2 regions of the Ponticoccus sp. (in: a-proteobacteria) genome follow, and region 2 is predicted to be linked to the other one. Evidence: riboswitches for the same ligand, from Rfam matches in the RefSeq annotation. Region 2 holds a riboswitch; the other holds the start of a gene.
The links. Region 2 has a riboswitch for cobalamin ahead of bluB (5,6-dimethylbenzimidazole synthase). Riboswitches for the same ligand answer to the same signal wherever they lie in the genome.
Positions count from the first base shown of each region.

Region 1: linked by a shared signal. The riboswitch ahead of ACN5KJ_RS17955 (hypothetical protein) and the one ahead of bluB (5,6-dimethylbenzimidazole synthase) in region 2 are both predicted to bind cobalamin.

Region 1 is NZ_JBLXGL010000012.1:138,663-145,976, forward strand. Features, by position in the region: gene ACN5KJ_RS17940 (ATP-binding cassette domain-containing protein) at 1-575, shown strand, start outside; gene ACN5KJ_RS17945 (3-hydroxyacyl-CoA dehydrogenase) at 591-1,523, shown strand; gene ACN5KJ_RS17950 (3-keto-5-aminohexanoate cleavage protein) at 1,538-2,467, shown strand; cobalamin riboswitch at 2,966-3,172, shown strand; gene ACN5KJ_RS17955 (hypothetical protein) at 3,297-3,608, shown strand; gene ACN5KJ_RS17960 (hydantoinase/oxoprolinase family protein) at 4,280-6,361, shown strand; gene ACN5KJ_RS17965 (hydantoinase B/oxoprolinase family protein) at 6,364-7,314, shown strand, end outside.
Region 2 is NZ_JBLXGL010000014.1:86,166-93,479, reverse strand. Features, by position in the region: gene ACN5KJ_RS19190 (TRAP transporter large permease) at 1-888, shown strand, start outside; cobalamin riboswitch at 1,265-1,446, shown strand; gene bluB (5,6-dimethylbenzimidazole synthase) at 1,487-2,179, shown strand; gene ACN5KJ_RS19180 (2-oxo acid dehydrogenase subunit E2) at 2,373-3,701, opposite strand; gene mdeB (alpha-ketoglutarate dehydrogenase) at 3,712-6,372, opposite strand; gene ACN5KJ_RS19170 (Lrp/AsnC family transcriptional regulator) at 6,508-6,969, shown strand; gene ACN5KJ_RS19165 (NAD(P)/FAD-dependent oxidoreductase) at 7,006-7,314, opposite strand, start outside.

The DNA of each region.
Region 1 (7,314 bases), on a different contig from region 2:
TGCTGAAGGCGCTGATCGGCATCGCCCCGGTCAGCAGCGGCGCGATCACGCTGGACGGCACGCCCATTCACGGCCTCAGCTCGGCGGCCATGGCGCGGGCGGGCATCTCTTACGTGCCGCAGGGGCGCGGCCTTTTCGCGGGCATGTCGGTGCGCGACAACCTCGAACTGGGCCGCATCCGCCGCCAGACAGGCGCGGGCATCCACTGGGACGAAGAGCGCATCCTGTCCTACTTCCCCCGCCTGAAGGAACGCATCGACACGCCCGCCGACTACCTCTCGGGCGGCGAGCAGCAGATGGCCGCCGTGGCCCGCGCGCTGTCCGGCGACACCCGCGTGCTGCTGCTGGACGAACCCTTCGAGGGGCTGTCCCCCGCCATCGTCGAGCAGCTGTTCGAGACCTTCGACCGCTTGCGCGAAGAGGTGTCCATCATCATCGTGGACCACAACCTCGACCTCGCGCTGACGCTCTCGGACCGCACCGTCGCGCTGGAACGCGGCAGCATCATCCATGACGGGCCCTCCGCCGCGCTGGCCCATGACATCGACCTGCGCCGCCAGGTCCTGTGGCTGTAACGAAAGGGACCTGACATGACCGAGACAGTCGCCATCATCGGCGCGGGCCTGATCGGCCGCGCATGGAGCGCACTTTTCGCCCGCGCCGGGCATTCCGTGCAGGTCTGGGACGCCGATTCCGCCGTTCTGGACCGCTTCGCCGCCGACATGGCCGTGCTCTGCGACACCCTGCTGGCCGAGGGCCTCTTGCAGGACCGCGACGGGACGCTGACCCGCATCCGCACCTGTCCCACGCTGGAAGAGGCGGTCGCGGGCGTCAGCTTCGTGCAGGAGAACGGGCCCGAGAAGATCGAGGTCAAGACCGACCTCTTCGCCCGGCTCGACGCGGCCACCCCGCCCGGCGCGATCATCGCCTCCTCGACCTCCGCCATCGTCGCCTCGCGCTTTACCGAGGGGCTTGAACACCGGCACCGCTGCCTCGTCGGGCACCCGGTGAACCCGCCGCATCTTGTCCCGGTGGTCGAGCTTTGCCCCGCGCCATGGACCGCGACAGAGACCATGGACCGCGCCGAAGCGCTCTACCGCGATATCGGGCAGGTGCCGGTGCGCATGACCCGCGAGCGCGACGGCTTTGTCTTGAACCGCCTGCAGGGCGCCCTGCTGGGCGAAGCGCTGCGGCTCTTGGGTGAGGGCGTCGTCAGCGTCGAGGGGCTGGACGCCACCATCAAGGACGGGCTGGGCCTGCGATGGGCGCTGATGGGGCCGATCGAGACCATCGACCTGAACGCCCCCGGCGGCATCATCGACTACGCCACCCGCTACGGCGGCTTCTACGCGCGTTTGGCCGAGGAACCGGCGGGACCGGAGGTCTTTTCCGTCGACAACGCCGAGAAGATCGCCGCAACATGGCCACAGGACCGCAGCCCCGAGACCATCCGCGCCCGGCAGGACAGGCGTGACGCGCGCCTTGCCGCCCTGCGCCGGCACCTTGCATCCGAACAATCCTGAAGGAGCCCCAGACCATGGCGAAACCCCGCAAGGTCATCATCACCTGCGCCGTGACCGGCGCGATCCACACGCCCTCGATGTCCGAACACCTGCCGGTGACGGCCTCGGAAATCGCCGACGCCGCCATCGGCGCGGCCAAGGCGGGCGCGGCCATCGTGCACCTGCACGCCCGCAACCCCGAGGACGGCAGCCCCGACCAGTCGCCCGAGGCCTTCGCGCCCTTCCTCGGCGTGATCAAGCAGGCCTCGGACTGCGTGGTGAACATCACCACCGGCGGCGCGCCCACCATGACCATCGAGGAACGCGTCCGCCCGGCGGAAACGCACCGCCCCGAGGTCGCCTCTCTGAACATGGGGTCGATGAACTTCGGCCTCTTCCCGATGCTCAAGCGCTTTCCGAACCCCAAACACCAGTGGGAACGCGACTACCTCGGCAACAAGAACATCATCTTCAACAACAGCTTCGGCCAGATCGAATACATCCTGACGACGCTCGGACCGCTCGGCACCCGGTTCGAGTTCGAATGCTACGACACGGCGCATCTCTATAACCTCAAGCACTTCCTCGACGCCGGACTGGTCAAGGCGCCGCTGTTCATCCAGACGGTCTTTGGCCTGATGGGCGGCATCGGCGCGCATCCCGACGACGTCATGCACATGAAGCGCACGGCGGACCGGCTGTTCGGCGACCAGTACCAGTGGTCGGTTCTGGGCGCGGGCAAGAACCAGCTGCCCATCGCGGCGATGGCGGCGGCCATGGGCGGCAATATCCGCGTCGGGCTGGAGGATTCGCTCTGGGCCGGACCGGGGCAACTGGCGCGCAGCAACGCCGAGCAGGTGACGAAGGCCCGCCAGATCATCGAGGGGCTGGGGCTGGAACTGGCAACCCCGGACGAGGCGCGCGAGATCCTGCACCTGAAGGGGGCGGATCAGGTCGGCTTCTGACCGGCCCTGACGGACGGGGGCGCGGCGCACTCGATCCGGTTCACCGGAGGCCGGGGCGCTGCTTTCGCGCGTCGACCTTACCCCCGGATACGGGCTGTTGATCGCCGGGTTGCGCGGCACCGTCGGCGTCGCGTCCGGGCAGGCACGGCAAGCGACGGTCGCGGTGCCGGATCCATCCCGTGACCGTCCTCGACCGCCGGACCCCGAAGCGCCCGGGCATCGCCAACGCGCTTCTCCGGTCCGGGGCACCCCCCGCGCCGGAAGACGAACTGCGGGCACGGGCATCGCGAACGAAGGCGGCACAGGCGCCCGCCTTCCGGTTCGCATCAGGGGGCAGGTCGCCGACCCAAGGCATGTCCGGCAGCGGAGCCTCCGGCGCATCCCCCGGGCGGGCAAGGCGCGGTCTGGCCTGGGGGCTGACAGGGGAAACACCCCGCTGGACGGCAAGCGCCGTAATGGCCGCCATTGGCAATTCCACTCGACTTTTGCCCGGAATTCTGCAATGCAGAAGGCGATGGTGACCGGCCTGAAAGGGCCGGTTTAAAAGGGAATGCGGTGAGGGCCTTGACCCAACTCCGCAACTGCCCCCGCAACTGTGAGCGGCGAGCGACCCCGAAGAACACCACTGAACCGAAGCGGTTCGGGAAGGTTCGGGAAAGCGGCGACCCGCAAGTCAGGAGACCTGCCATCTCCGGTGCGTGCTGTTGCGCACCGCAGTCACCTTAACCCGGGCGGGGCGCTCTGGGACTGGAGAGACGACATATGGACCTGACGGCCCTGTGGACATCGCCGCCTCCGTTCATGCGCCCTCCCCTGCGCGGAGGGCGCAATGACACTGGAACGCACGATCCTTCAACTCGACACCGGAGAGATGCCAGCCGACGAGGCGCGGCAAATGGGGCAGCTTGGCTATATGCAATGGATCGCGGGCTTGCCGGGCAATGCGGATTATCTGCAGGCCGCGCGGGGCGCCTTTGACAAGGCCGCTCCGTTCATGGGCCACTCGCCGGCCGTGGCGGAATTCTGCAGACTTCTGACACGCTCACTGGAAGCGCCGCTGACGCCATTGCCCCTTGCGATGCCAAAGCGGCAGAGGCGCGGCGGCGCGCAGGCCCGACGGTCCTACCGCCTGCCGCATTGAACCCTCACGCAGGGGCCGCCGCCGCAGGAAAGCCGTAGCCCTGAAGGCCTCCTCTGCCTGAGCGAACAGGGGGCGCCTTGCGGAAGCATTTGCCAAGGACGACCGACCGGCCCTCGCTTGTGAAGCGCGCGCCGTAACCCGAGACCCGTCAACCGGCGGCACCCCGCTTGGCGCCCCGGGCGGTCGGTTCACGCTGGTGGACCATGTCCGGGCCGCTGAAGGCCCATCCCGGCACGGGCGGACAAGCAGGCCGCGCCGCACGGTCCCGGCCCCGCGCAACAGCCGCGCATCTGCTCGCCGCCGACCTTGACATCGAGGTCCCGGCCAACCCTGGCGGGCCCGGTCCTGTCGGCCACCAGAGCAGCAATCCCGGCGCCCGGGCCAATCCGGGGACCAGCCGCTTTGCACCCCGGCGGGCCGAAAGGCCAAAGACCGATATCCCGCGCCGCGACCAGAGCCCGCACGACCCGGGGGGGATCCGCGCCGACATCCGCAACACCCGCCGTGCTTGGGAAAGGCCGCGAAACCGGCCCGGCGGTCGCTCTGCACCCATGCCTCAATGCCCCGACACGGGACTATCGAAATAATCGATAGCGGTAAAAAAACGTTTCGTTTCCCTCACTAGACGGCCCGTGACACTTAACCGTCAAGGCAAACGGAGTGCAGTTCCCATGACCCACGCAAAGACCAAGACACGTCTGGCAGCTGATATCGGCGGCACCTTCACCGATGTGGTGCTGGAAACGCCCAAGGGCATGTTCACGGCCAAGGTGCCGACCGATCTGGAGCAGCCCGAACGTGGCATCATGGCGGGTGTGACCATCGTTCGCGAGCAGTCGGGGCTGGCCCCCAGCGATATCGATATCTTCGTCCATGGCACCACCCTGGCCACAAATGCGCTGATCGAGCGCAAGGGCGCCAGGACCGCGCTGATCACGACCGAGGGCTTCCGCGACAGCCTCGAAATCGCATATGAATCCCGCTACGATCAGTTCGATCTGCAGCTGGAAAAGCCGGCGCCGCTGGTGCCGCGCGATCTGCGCTTCACGGTGACCGAGCGGATGGATGTGCGCGGCAATGTCCTGCTGCCGCTCGACCGCGCCCGCGTCACCGAACTGGCCGCCGAACTGAACCGCCTGGGCATCGAGGCGGTCGCCGTGGGCCTGCTGCATTCCTATGCCAATCCGGCCCACGAGCAGGCCGTGCGCGCTCTGCTGATCGACGCCGGCTGCACGGCAGAGATCACGCTGTCGTCGGACGTCTGCCCCGAAGTGCGCGAATACGAGCGCTTCATGACCACCGTCTGCAATTCCTACGTGCAGCCGATCATGGCCCGCTATCTGCGGGCGCTGGAAAAGACGCTGGCCGACAACGGCTTTGTCTGCCCGCTGTTCCTGATGACCTCGGGCGGGGGCATGACCACGCTGGAGGCTGCCATCCGCTATCCGATCCGCCTTGTCGAATCCGGCCCCAGCGGCGGCGCGGTGCTTGCCAGCCGCATTGCCGCCAGCCTGGAAGAAGACCGGGTTGTGTCCTTCGACATGGGCGGCACCACCGCGAAGATCTGCCTGATCGACGACTACCTTCCCCAGACCGCACGCAACTTCGAGATCGCGCGCGCGGCCCGGTTCCAGAAGGGCAGCGGCATGCCGGTGCGGATCCCGGTGGTCGAGATGATCGAGATTGGGGCCGGTGGCGGATCCATCGCCGATGTCGACACCATGCGCCGTCTGGCGATCGGGCCGGAAAGCGCCGGCTCGGTGCCCGGGGCTGCCTGCTATGGCAAGGGCGGCGTCAAGCCGACCGTGACGGATGCCAATGTGGTGCTGGGGCGGATCGACCCTGAAACCTTCGCCGAAGGGCGGATGCATCTGGATGTCGACGCCGCCAGGACCGCCATCAAGGGCGATGTCGGCGACCCGCTGGATGTCAGCACCTCCGAAGCGGCGCTCGGCATAACCGAGATGGTCGAAGAGAACATGGCGAATGCCGCGCGCATCCATTCGGTCGAACATGGTGCGGACCTGTCGCGCTACACCATGATCGCCTTTGGCGGCGGCGGCCCCCTGCATGCGGTCCGCATGGCCGAAAAGCTGGGCGTGGGGCGCGTCATCGTGCCGGCCAACTGCAGCGTCGGCTCTGCCGTCGGCTTCCTGCGCGCCCCCATCGCCTACGAGGTGGTGCGCAGCCGCTACATGACGCTGGACCAGTTCGACCTGAACGGCGCGAACGCGGTTCTGGACGAGATTTCCTCCGAGGCACGCGGCATCGTCCGCAGCGGCGAGCCCGAAGCCGACCTGGTCGAGACCCGCACCGCCTACATGCGCTACGTCGGTCAGGGCCACGAAATCCAGGTGCCGGTGCCGGCGGGCACGCTGACCGAAAAGGACGTTGCGCAGATCAGGGCCGATTACGAGGCCGGCTATACGCGACTGTTCAGCCGTACCATCCCGGAACGCGACATCGAGATCCTGTCCTGGTCCATCGTCGTCTCGACCGCGCAGGAGCCGGCCGAACCGCGACAGGCCGACGGGACCGCCTTCGACGCCGCCGCGATCGGCGACCGCTCGGTCTTCCTTCCTGCGGACCACGACTACCGGGACGTGCCGATCTACTGGCGCCCCGACCTGGCTGCGGGCGCAAGCTTCCAGGGCCCGGCCCTGGTCGCCGAACCGCAGACCACGACCTTCGTCACCGCCGCCTTCACAGGCCGGATCGACAGCAAATCCAACCTCGTGCTTGAAAAGGTTTGAACATGGCCCGCGAACTGAACGAAATCGAACGCCAGATCCTGTGGAACCGGCTGATCGCCATCGTCGAAGAGCAGGCACAGACGCTCATGCGGACCGCCTTCAACCCCATCGTGCGGGAATCGGGCGACCTTTCCGCCGGGATATTCGACATCCGGGGCCGGATGATCGCGCAGGCGGTTACCGGCACCCCCGGCCATGTCAACACGATGGCGGAATCGGTCAGTTTCTTCCTCGAGGAATTCCCGCTGGAAGACATGCACCCCGACGACATCTATCTGACCAACGACCCTTGGAAGGCAGCCGGCCACCTCAACGACTTCATGCTGGTGCGTCCCTGCTTCCACGAGGGCAAACTGATCGGGTTCACCTCCTGCACCAGCCACCTTGCCGATCTCGGCGGCCTGGGCTTCGGCCCTGACGGCACCGACGTGCTGGACGAAGGCCTGTTCGTGCCGATCTTCAAGCTGGTCGATGCCGGGCGGCTGGACACCAATTTCATCCGCATCCTGAAAGCCAACAGCCGGGTGCCGATCGAGGTCGAGGGCGACCTTTACGCGCTGATGGCCTGCGTTGAATGCGGCAGCCGTCGCCTGTCGGAATGCATGGGCGATGTCGGCATCACCACGCTGGAAGATATCTCGGACTACATCGTCGAAACCTCGCGCCAGCGCACCAACGACCTGATCCGCGCCCTGCCGGAGGGTGTCTATCACAACACCATGCGCGTCGACGGCTACGACAAGCCGCTGGATCTCGAAGCCACGATGACCATCCGCGGCGGCGAGATCACCGTCGATTTCACCGGCACGTCGGGTCTTTCGAGCAAGGGCATCAACTGCCCGCTGAACTATGCCAGCGCCTATTCCTGCTTCGCGCTGAAATGCGCCATCGCGCCGGACATCCCCAACAACGCCGGCTCGCTGGAGCCGCTGAGGATCACCGCGCCGGAAAAC
Region 2 (7,314 bases):
CCGCCCTCGGTCGTGCTTATCGTCTACGCGGTCATCGTAGAGGCGAACATCGTCACCATGTTCGCGGCGGCCCTGCTGCCGGGCATTCTGGCGGTGATCCTCTTTATCCTGACCATCGCCCTTTACGTCACCATCCGCCCCGAGGCGGGCCCGCCGGGCGGCGCCTCGACCCGCTCCGAATTCCTGCGCGCCACGCTGGGCCTGCTGCCGGTGATGGTGATCTTCGGGCTGGTGCTGGGCGGTATCTACGCGGGCTTTTTCAATCCCACCCCGGCGGCTGCGGTCGGCGTGTTCCTCGTGTGGCTCTACGGCGCGGCCAAGGGACGACTGGGCCTCGGAGCGACCGTCGCGGCGCTCAAGGCGACCGCGCGCACATCCGGCATGATCTACCTGATCCTGCTGGGCGCGGAGCTGATGAAGATCTTCATGTCGCGCATCGGCCTGCCGCAGCAGGCAGCCACCTGGATCGCCGAAAGCGGCATGGCGCCGATGATGGTCTTGATCCTGCTCTTGCTCGCGCTGATCCTGCTGGGCTGTCTGATGGACAGCCTGTCGATGATCCTGCTGGTCATTCCCTTCTTCTGGCCGATGCTGCTGGAGATCAACGGCGGCCTCTACCAGGGGGCCGAGGGGTCGGGCTTTGGCATGAGCACTGAGGAGCTGAAGGTCTGGTTCGGGATCCTTGCCCTGATCGTGGTCGAGTTGGGGCTGATCACGCCGCCCGTGGGGATGAACGTCTTCATCATCTCGGCGCTGGCCAAGGACACGCCGATGATCGAGACCTTCAAGGGTGTGGCGCCTTTCTTCGCGGCCGAACTGCTGCGCGTGGGGCTGTTGCTGGCCTTTCCGGCGCTGACCCTCTGGCTGCCACGGCTTCTGGGAGGATAGCGATGGCCCGAAACCACGGTTGACCGCCGATGGTGCGATCTTTCCCCGGCAGAAGGCGCTTGGGGCGGATCGTGCCCTTGCCGCAGCCCGGCTGTCTGGCAGGGTCCCTGCTCGCGGCACCCGGCGCGCCCCGCAGCGCCCTGGCGGCCCTGCCTTGCGAGGATGGAAGAGGGCAGCGGCATGATCGAAAATCCCGTGGCCCGGGGGGGCGCAGCGCCCCCCGGGCCACGGGTCTTTATCGCGGTGGCGCATCTGCCAGGGCCAGCGCGATACCATTGGCCGGGCTCAGGCTGCGCCCGATGTCTGCAAGGCCGCCGCCGGGCGGGCCACAGGGCTTTCGAGGGCGAAATTCTGTTTGCGAGCCGCATGTGCCCGCGGGATAAGGGCGGCATCAGGTGCCCTCTTTGGGGGAGAATCGGGAAGCCGGTGCAAGTCCGGCGCGGGCCCGCCGCTGTAACGGGGATCGTCAGGCAGAGGCCACTGGGCGGCAAGGCCCGGGAAGGCGCCATGGCGAGAGGATCCGGAGCCAGAAGACCGGCCTGATGTCATTGCGTTTCGGGGTGGAGCCCGCGGCGCTTTGAACTGTGCGAGGTCCAAGATGCCCCCCGAATTATCCGCCGAACCCGTGGTTCCGCAGCCCGCCCGCCGCTTCGACGACCGGGAACGTCAGGCGCTCTACGATATCATCGACGCGCGCCGCGACGTGCGGAACGAGTTCCGCCCCGACCCCATCGACCCGGCAGCCCTCCGGCGCATTCTTGCAGCCGCGCATGCGGCGCCCTCGGTCGGCTTCATGCAGCCCTGGGATTTCCTTCTGATCCGTGACCCGGACCTTCGCGCCGATGTCCACGCGGCCTTCCTGCGCGCCAATGCCGAGGCGCAAGAGATGTTCGACGGCGACCGCAAGGCCCTGTACCGGTCGCTGAAGCTGGAAGGGATCCTGACCGCTCCGCTGAATATCTGCGTGACCTGCGACCGGACCCGGGGCGGAAAGGTGGTTCTGGGCCGAACCCACAATGCCGACATGGATCTCTATTCGACGGTCTGCGCCGTTCAGAACCTCTGGCTGGCCGCCCGCGCGGAAGGGGTGGGTATCGGCTGGGTCTCGATCTTTCGACCAGACGACCTTCGCGGCCTGCTTGGCATCCCGGACCACGTTGAAATCGTGGCCTATCTCTGCGCGGGATACGTCGACGCGCTTTATCCGAAGCCCGAACTTGAAGCCCGGGGCTGGCGCAAGAGGCTGGCGCTTGACAGCGTGATCCACGATGATCGCTGGCCCGCACCCTAGCCGCATCCCGGCGTCGACTGATGGCGCGGCGCAGGGCCGATTTGCGCCTGTTCCATTGAACCGCGCCCCTTGATGATCGTGCGGACCCGTGGCCCGGATTGGCGCCGCCTGCGCCGATCCGCCCCGGGCCTGCCGCTTGGCGGGGCAGGGGCGGCGCCAAGCCGGGCTGGCGCCGCACCCGCCCGGTCAGCGATCAGACGGACAGTCTGCGAAGGTCGCCCATGACCTCGGAGACGTGGCGCAGGAAACGCGCGGCCGCGACCCCGTCCACGACCCGGTGATCCCAGCTCAGGCTCAGTGGCTGGATCAAACGCGGCTGGAAGGCAGAGCCGTTCCAGACCGGCTGGGTTTCGGCGCGGGTCATCCCCAGGATGGCCACTTCCGGCGCGTTGATGATGGGCGTGAATCCCGTGCCACCGACCCCGCCCAGCGAGGAAATCGTGAATGTCGCCCCCTGCATGTCGTCGCGTTTCAGCCTGCCCTGCCGCGCGCTGGCAGCAAGAGAGGCCATTTCCGCGGCAATCTCGCGCAGGCCCTTTCGGTCGGCTTCCTTGATGACCGGCACGACAAGACCATCGGGGGTGTCCGCCGCGACGCCGATGTTCCAATAGTGCTTGAGCACGATGTCGTCGCCGTCGAGCGACGCGTTGAAGCGCGGATGGGCCTTCAATGCACAGACCGTGGCCTTGACCGCAAAGGCCAGCATGGTGATCCGCGCATCCTCTGGGCCGGCTTCGGTGTTGAGCCGTTTGCGGAAGTCCTCAAGATCGCTGACGTCGGCCTTGTCGAAGTTGCAGACATGCGGGATCAGCATCGCGTTGCGGGTCAGGCTTGGCCCGGAAATCCGCGCGATGCGGGACAGGGGCATGCGTTCGATCGGGCCGAACACGGCGAAATCCGGATTTGGCCAGTCGGGCAGATCCGGCAGGGCGGTCCCCTGTCCGGCCTTGGATGGCGGTGTGGTCAGGCGTGTCTTGACGAAGGCCTCGACATCGTCGCGGGTGATGCGGTTCTTCCGCCCCGTGGCGGGCACCTCGTCGATGGCCACACCCAGTGTTCGCGCCAGCTTGCGGACGGACGGCGAGGCATGTGAGGGCTTGCCGCCCTTGTCTGTGCCCGGCGCCGGGAGTGCCGACACCGGCATCGGCATCGGCATCGGGACCGGCGGGGGCAGGGGCGCCGGATGCGACACCGCGCCGGGTTCCACAGGGCCTCCGCCCGGCGCGGCGCGCGCTGTTTCCGCCGCTTGCGGCGCCACCGGGGGCGCGGGCTCTGGCGCGGCGGCAATCTCCATCAACAGAACAAGGCTGCCCTTGCTGACCCGGTCGCCCTCGGCGACCTTCAACTCGGCGATTGTGCCGATACGCGGGCTGGGTACGTCCAGCGTCGCCTTGTCGGACTCGAGAACGACAAGCGTGTCATCCACGCAGACCGTATCGCCAACGGCGACCGGGATCTCGATGATCGGGACATCGTAGAAATCGCCGATGTCCGGGACATGGATTTCGACCGTGGTGTTCATCTGGCCGCCCTCACATCCGCCAGGGCGCATCGGCGGCCGGGTCGATGCCCAGGTCACCGATGGCCTGCGCCAGCACCGATGCCCCGATCTCGCCCCTGCGCACCAATGCCTCGATTGCAGCCAGGGCGACGTGCTGGCGATCCACCTCGAAGAAACGGCGCAGCGCGGCGCGGTTGGCAGAGCGACCGAAGCCATCGGTGCCGAGAATGGTCATCCGGGTGTCGAGATAGGGGGCGATCTGGGCCGGAACCGCGCGGACATAGTCGCTGGCCGCGATGACCGGTGCGTCGCCGCCAATCATGTGTTCCACATGCGAAATCGCCCGATTGCCAAGCCGACCCTGCCGTTCGGCTTCGGCTGCATCGCGGGCCAGCTCGCTGAAGGAGGTGACCGAGTAGAGATCGCTGGCGATGCCGAAGCCCTGCAGGATCTCTGCGGCGGCAATGACCTCGCGCAGGATCGTGCCAGAGCCCAGCAGCCGCACCCGCGGCCCATCGCGGTCATGGCCCCCAAGCCGGTACATGCCCTTGATGATGTCGCCCTCGACCCCCTGCGGCATGCTGGGCTGGGCATAGTTCTCATTCATGACGGTGATGTAGAAGAACTCGTCGCGTTTCTCGTCCAGCATGCGCGTCATGCCGTGGTCCATGATCACCGCCAGTTCATAGGCATAGCAGGGGTCGTAGGCGCGGCAGTTGGGGATCGCGGCGGCGGCAAGGTGGCTGGAACCGTCCTGGTGCTGAAGCCCTTCACCCGACAGCGTGGTGCGCCCGGCGGTTGCCCCCAGCAGGAAGCCACGCGCGCGCTGATCGGCCGCCGCCCAGATCAGGTCGCCAACCCGCTGGAAGCCGAACATCGAATAGTAGATGTAGATCGGCAGCAATTCGGTGCCATGCGTGGAATAGGCCGTTGCCGCCGCGGTCCAGGAGCTGAGCGCGCCCGCCTCGGTGATGCCTTCCTCCAGAAGCTGGCCATCGGCTGTTTCCTTGTAGAACAGCATCGAATCCGCGTCTTCGGGCTCATATTTCTGGCCGTTGGGCGCATAGATGCCCACCTGCCGGAACAGGTTGTCCATGCCGAAGGTGCGCGCCTCGTCAGCGACGATCGGCACAAGGCGCGGGCCGAAGGCCTTGTCGCGCAACAGCCCGCTCATCATGCGGACCGCTGCCATCGTGGTCGACATTTCCTTGCCGTCGGCCTGGGTCGCGAATTTCGCGAAGCCGGCCAGGGCGGGGCGGGGCGGGGCAGGGGAATCCGCGTGACCGGGCCGGCGCGGCAGATACCCGCCAAGCGTCCTGCGGCGATCCTTGAGATAGGTTACTTCGGGGCTGTTGTCGCCGGGGTGGAAGAATTCCAGCGCCTCCACCGACTTGTCCGTCAGGGGCAGGTCGAAACGGTCGCGGAAGGCCTTGAGCGCCTCGATGTCCAGCTTCTTGGCCTGATGGGCGATCATTCGCGATTCACCGGCGCCGCCCATGCCGTAGCCCTTCTTGGTCTTGGTCAGGATGACGGTCGGGCGCCCCTTGTGCGCCTTGGCAGAGGCAAAGGCGGCGTGCAGTTTCTTGAGATCGTGGCCGCCGCGCTTCAGGCGGTGAATCTCGTCATCCGACATATGCGCCACCAGCGCCGCCGTTGCCGGATCCGCATCGAAGAACCTGGCCCGATTGTAGTCGCCATCGCGCGAGCCGAGAGTCTGATACTCGCCGTCCACGGTTTCGGCAAAGCGGCGCAGCAGGACGCTTTCGCTGTCACGGGCAAAGAGGTTGTCCCACTCCGAGCCCCAGAGCACCTTGATCACATTCCATCCCGCACCGACGAAAAGCGACTCAAGTTCCTGGATGATCTGGCCGTTGCCACGCACCGGCCCGTCAAGCCGCTGCAGGTTGCAGTTGACCACGAAGGTAAGGTTGTCCAGCTCTTCGCGGGCCGCGAGGGTCAGCGCGCCGATGGATTCCGGCTCGTCCATCTCGCCATCGCCAAACACACCCCAGACATGGCGTCCCTGCGTATCGGCAAGGCCCCGGGCCTGAAGATAGCGCATGAACCGCGCCTGATAGATCGCCGACATCGGCCCGATGCCCATCGACCCCGTCGGCATCTGCCAGAATTCATCCATCAGCCAGGGATGCGGGTAGGAACACAGGCCCTTGCCGGGCACTTCCTGCCGGTAGTTGGCGATGTCGCTTTCCGACAACCGGCCCTCCAGGAAGGCGCGGGCGTAGATGCCCGGGGCCGAATGCGGCTGGAAATAGACAAGATCGCCGCCGAAATCCTCGGTCTTTGCCCGGAAGAAATGGTTGAAGCCGACCTCGAAGATCTCGGCCGCCGAGGCATAAGAGGCGATGTGTCCGCCCAGTTCGCCATAGGCCTTGTTGGCGCGGACCACCATCGCCAGAGCATTCCAGCGCATCGTCGCGATGATCCGCTCCTCAAGCTGCAGATCCCCGGGATAGGCCGGTTGCTGCGACAGCGGGATCGTATTGCGGTAGGCCGAATAGGGCAGCCCGGACGTGGTGACGCCCAGACGGCGGGCATGGTCCTGAACCCGGTTCAGCACGAATTGCGCGCGTTCCGGGCCATCGGCCAGCGCCATGGATTCCAGCGAGTCCAGCCAGTCCTTCGTTTCTGCCGGATCGGGATCCTGGCGGGGTATTGCGTCATGTCTGGACATGGGGTCCTCCGTGTTTGACGCAGGATAGCCAGGTGCCCTTGGAGTCTTGCGCCAAAGTTGCTAAGAACTGCGCCAGAATTGGCATGAATCCCCAAGATTGCCCGATTTCAAAGCGAAACCAGCCAAGGAGCGGCGATGTTCGAGCCGGACGAGATCGACCTCAGGATTCTGCGCGAACTGCAACAGGATGCCCGGATTTCGCACCAGGTCCTGAGCGAACGGGTCGGGCTGTCGCCGTCGCCCTGTTCCCGGCGCATCCGCATTCTGGAAAGCAAGGGGATCATCACCGGCTACAGCGCCCATATCGATGCGCGCAAGCTGGGTTTCTCCATGAACATCTTCGTCTCGGTCAAGCTTGCGCATCAGGTCGACAGCGGGCTTGTGAATTTCGAGCGCGCGGTCAAACAGTGCCCTGAAGTGGTCGATTGCTGGCTGATGACCGGGAACCGCGACTACCTCTTGCGGGTTTCGGTGCGGGATCTCGACGAGTTCGAACAGTTCCTGACAGCGCGTTTGACCAAGATCGACGGCGTCTCGTCGATCGAGAGCTCGATTCCGATCCGCCAGGTCAAGGGCGGCATGTCGCGCTTGACCTGACAGGGGCATATCCGGCGGGACCGGACCGTCCGTTGTCTAAAGCAGGGCCTTGAGATCGGTATCGGGATCGGAAACCTGCGCCTGTTTCGGCGACCGCCCCGCTTCGATCAGGCGCTTGCCGATCATGTATCCACGCGGGTCGTTCATCGCGTCGACGGCCAGCAGCCTTTCTCCCTGGAAGTACCAGTTCGACTGGCCGCCGCGCGCGGCCTGACGGACGACAACCCGATCGTAGCCCGTGTTCAGCCCGGCGATCTGCAGTTTGACATCGAATTGATCGGACCAGAACCAGGGATTTGGCACGTAGTCGGCTTGTTGCCCCACGATGTTGGCGGCAACCGCTTC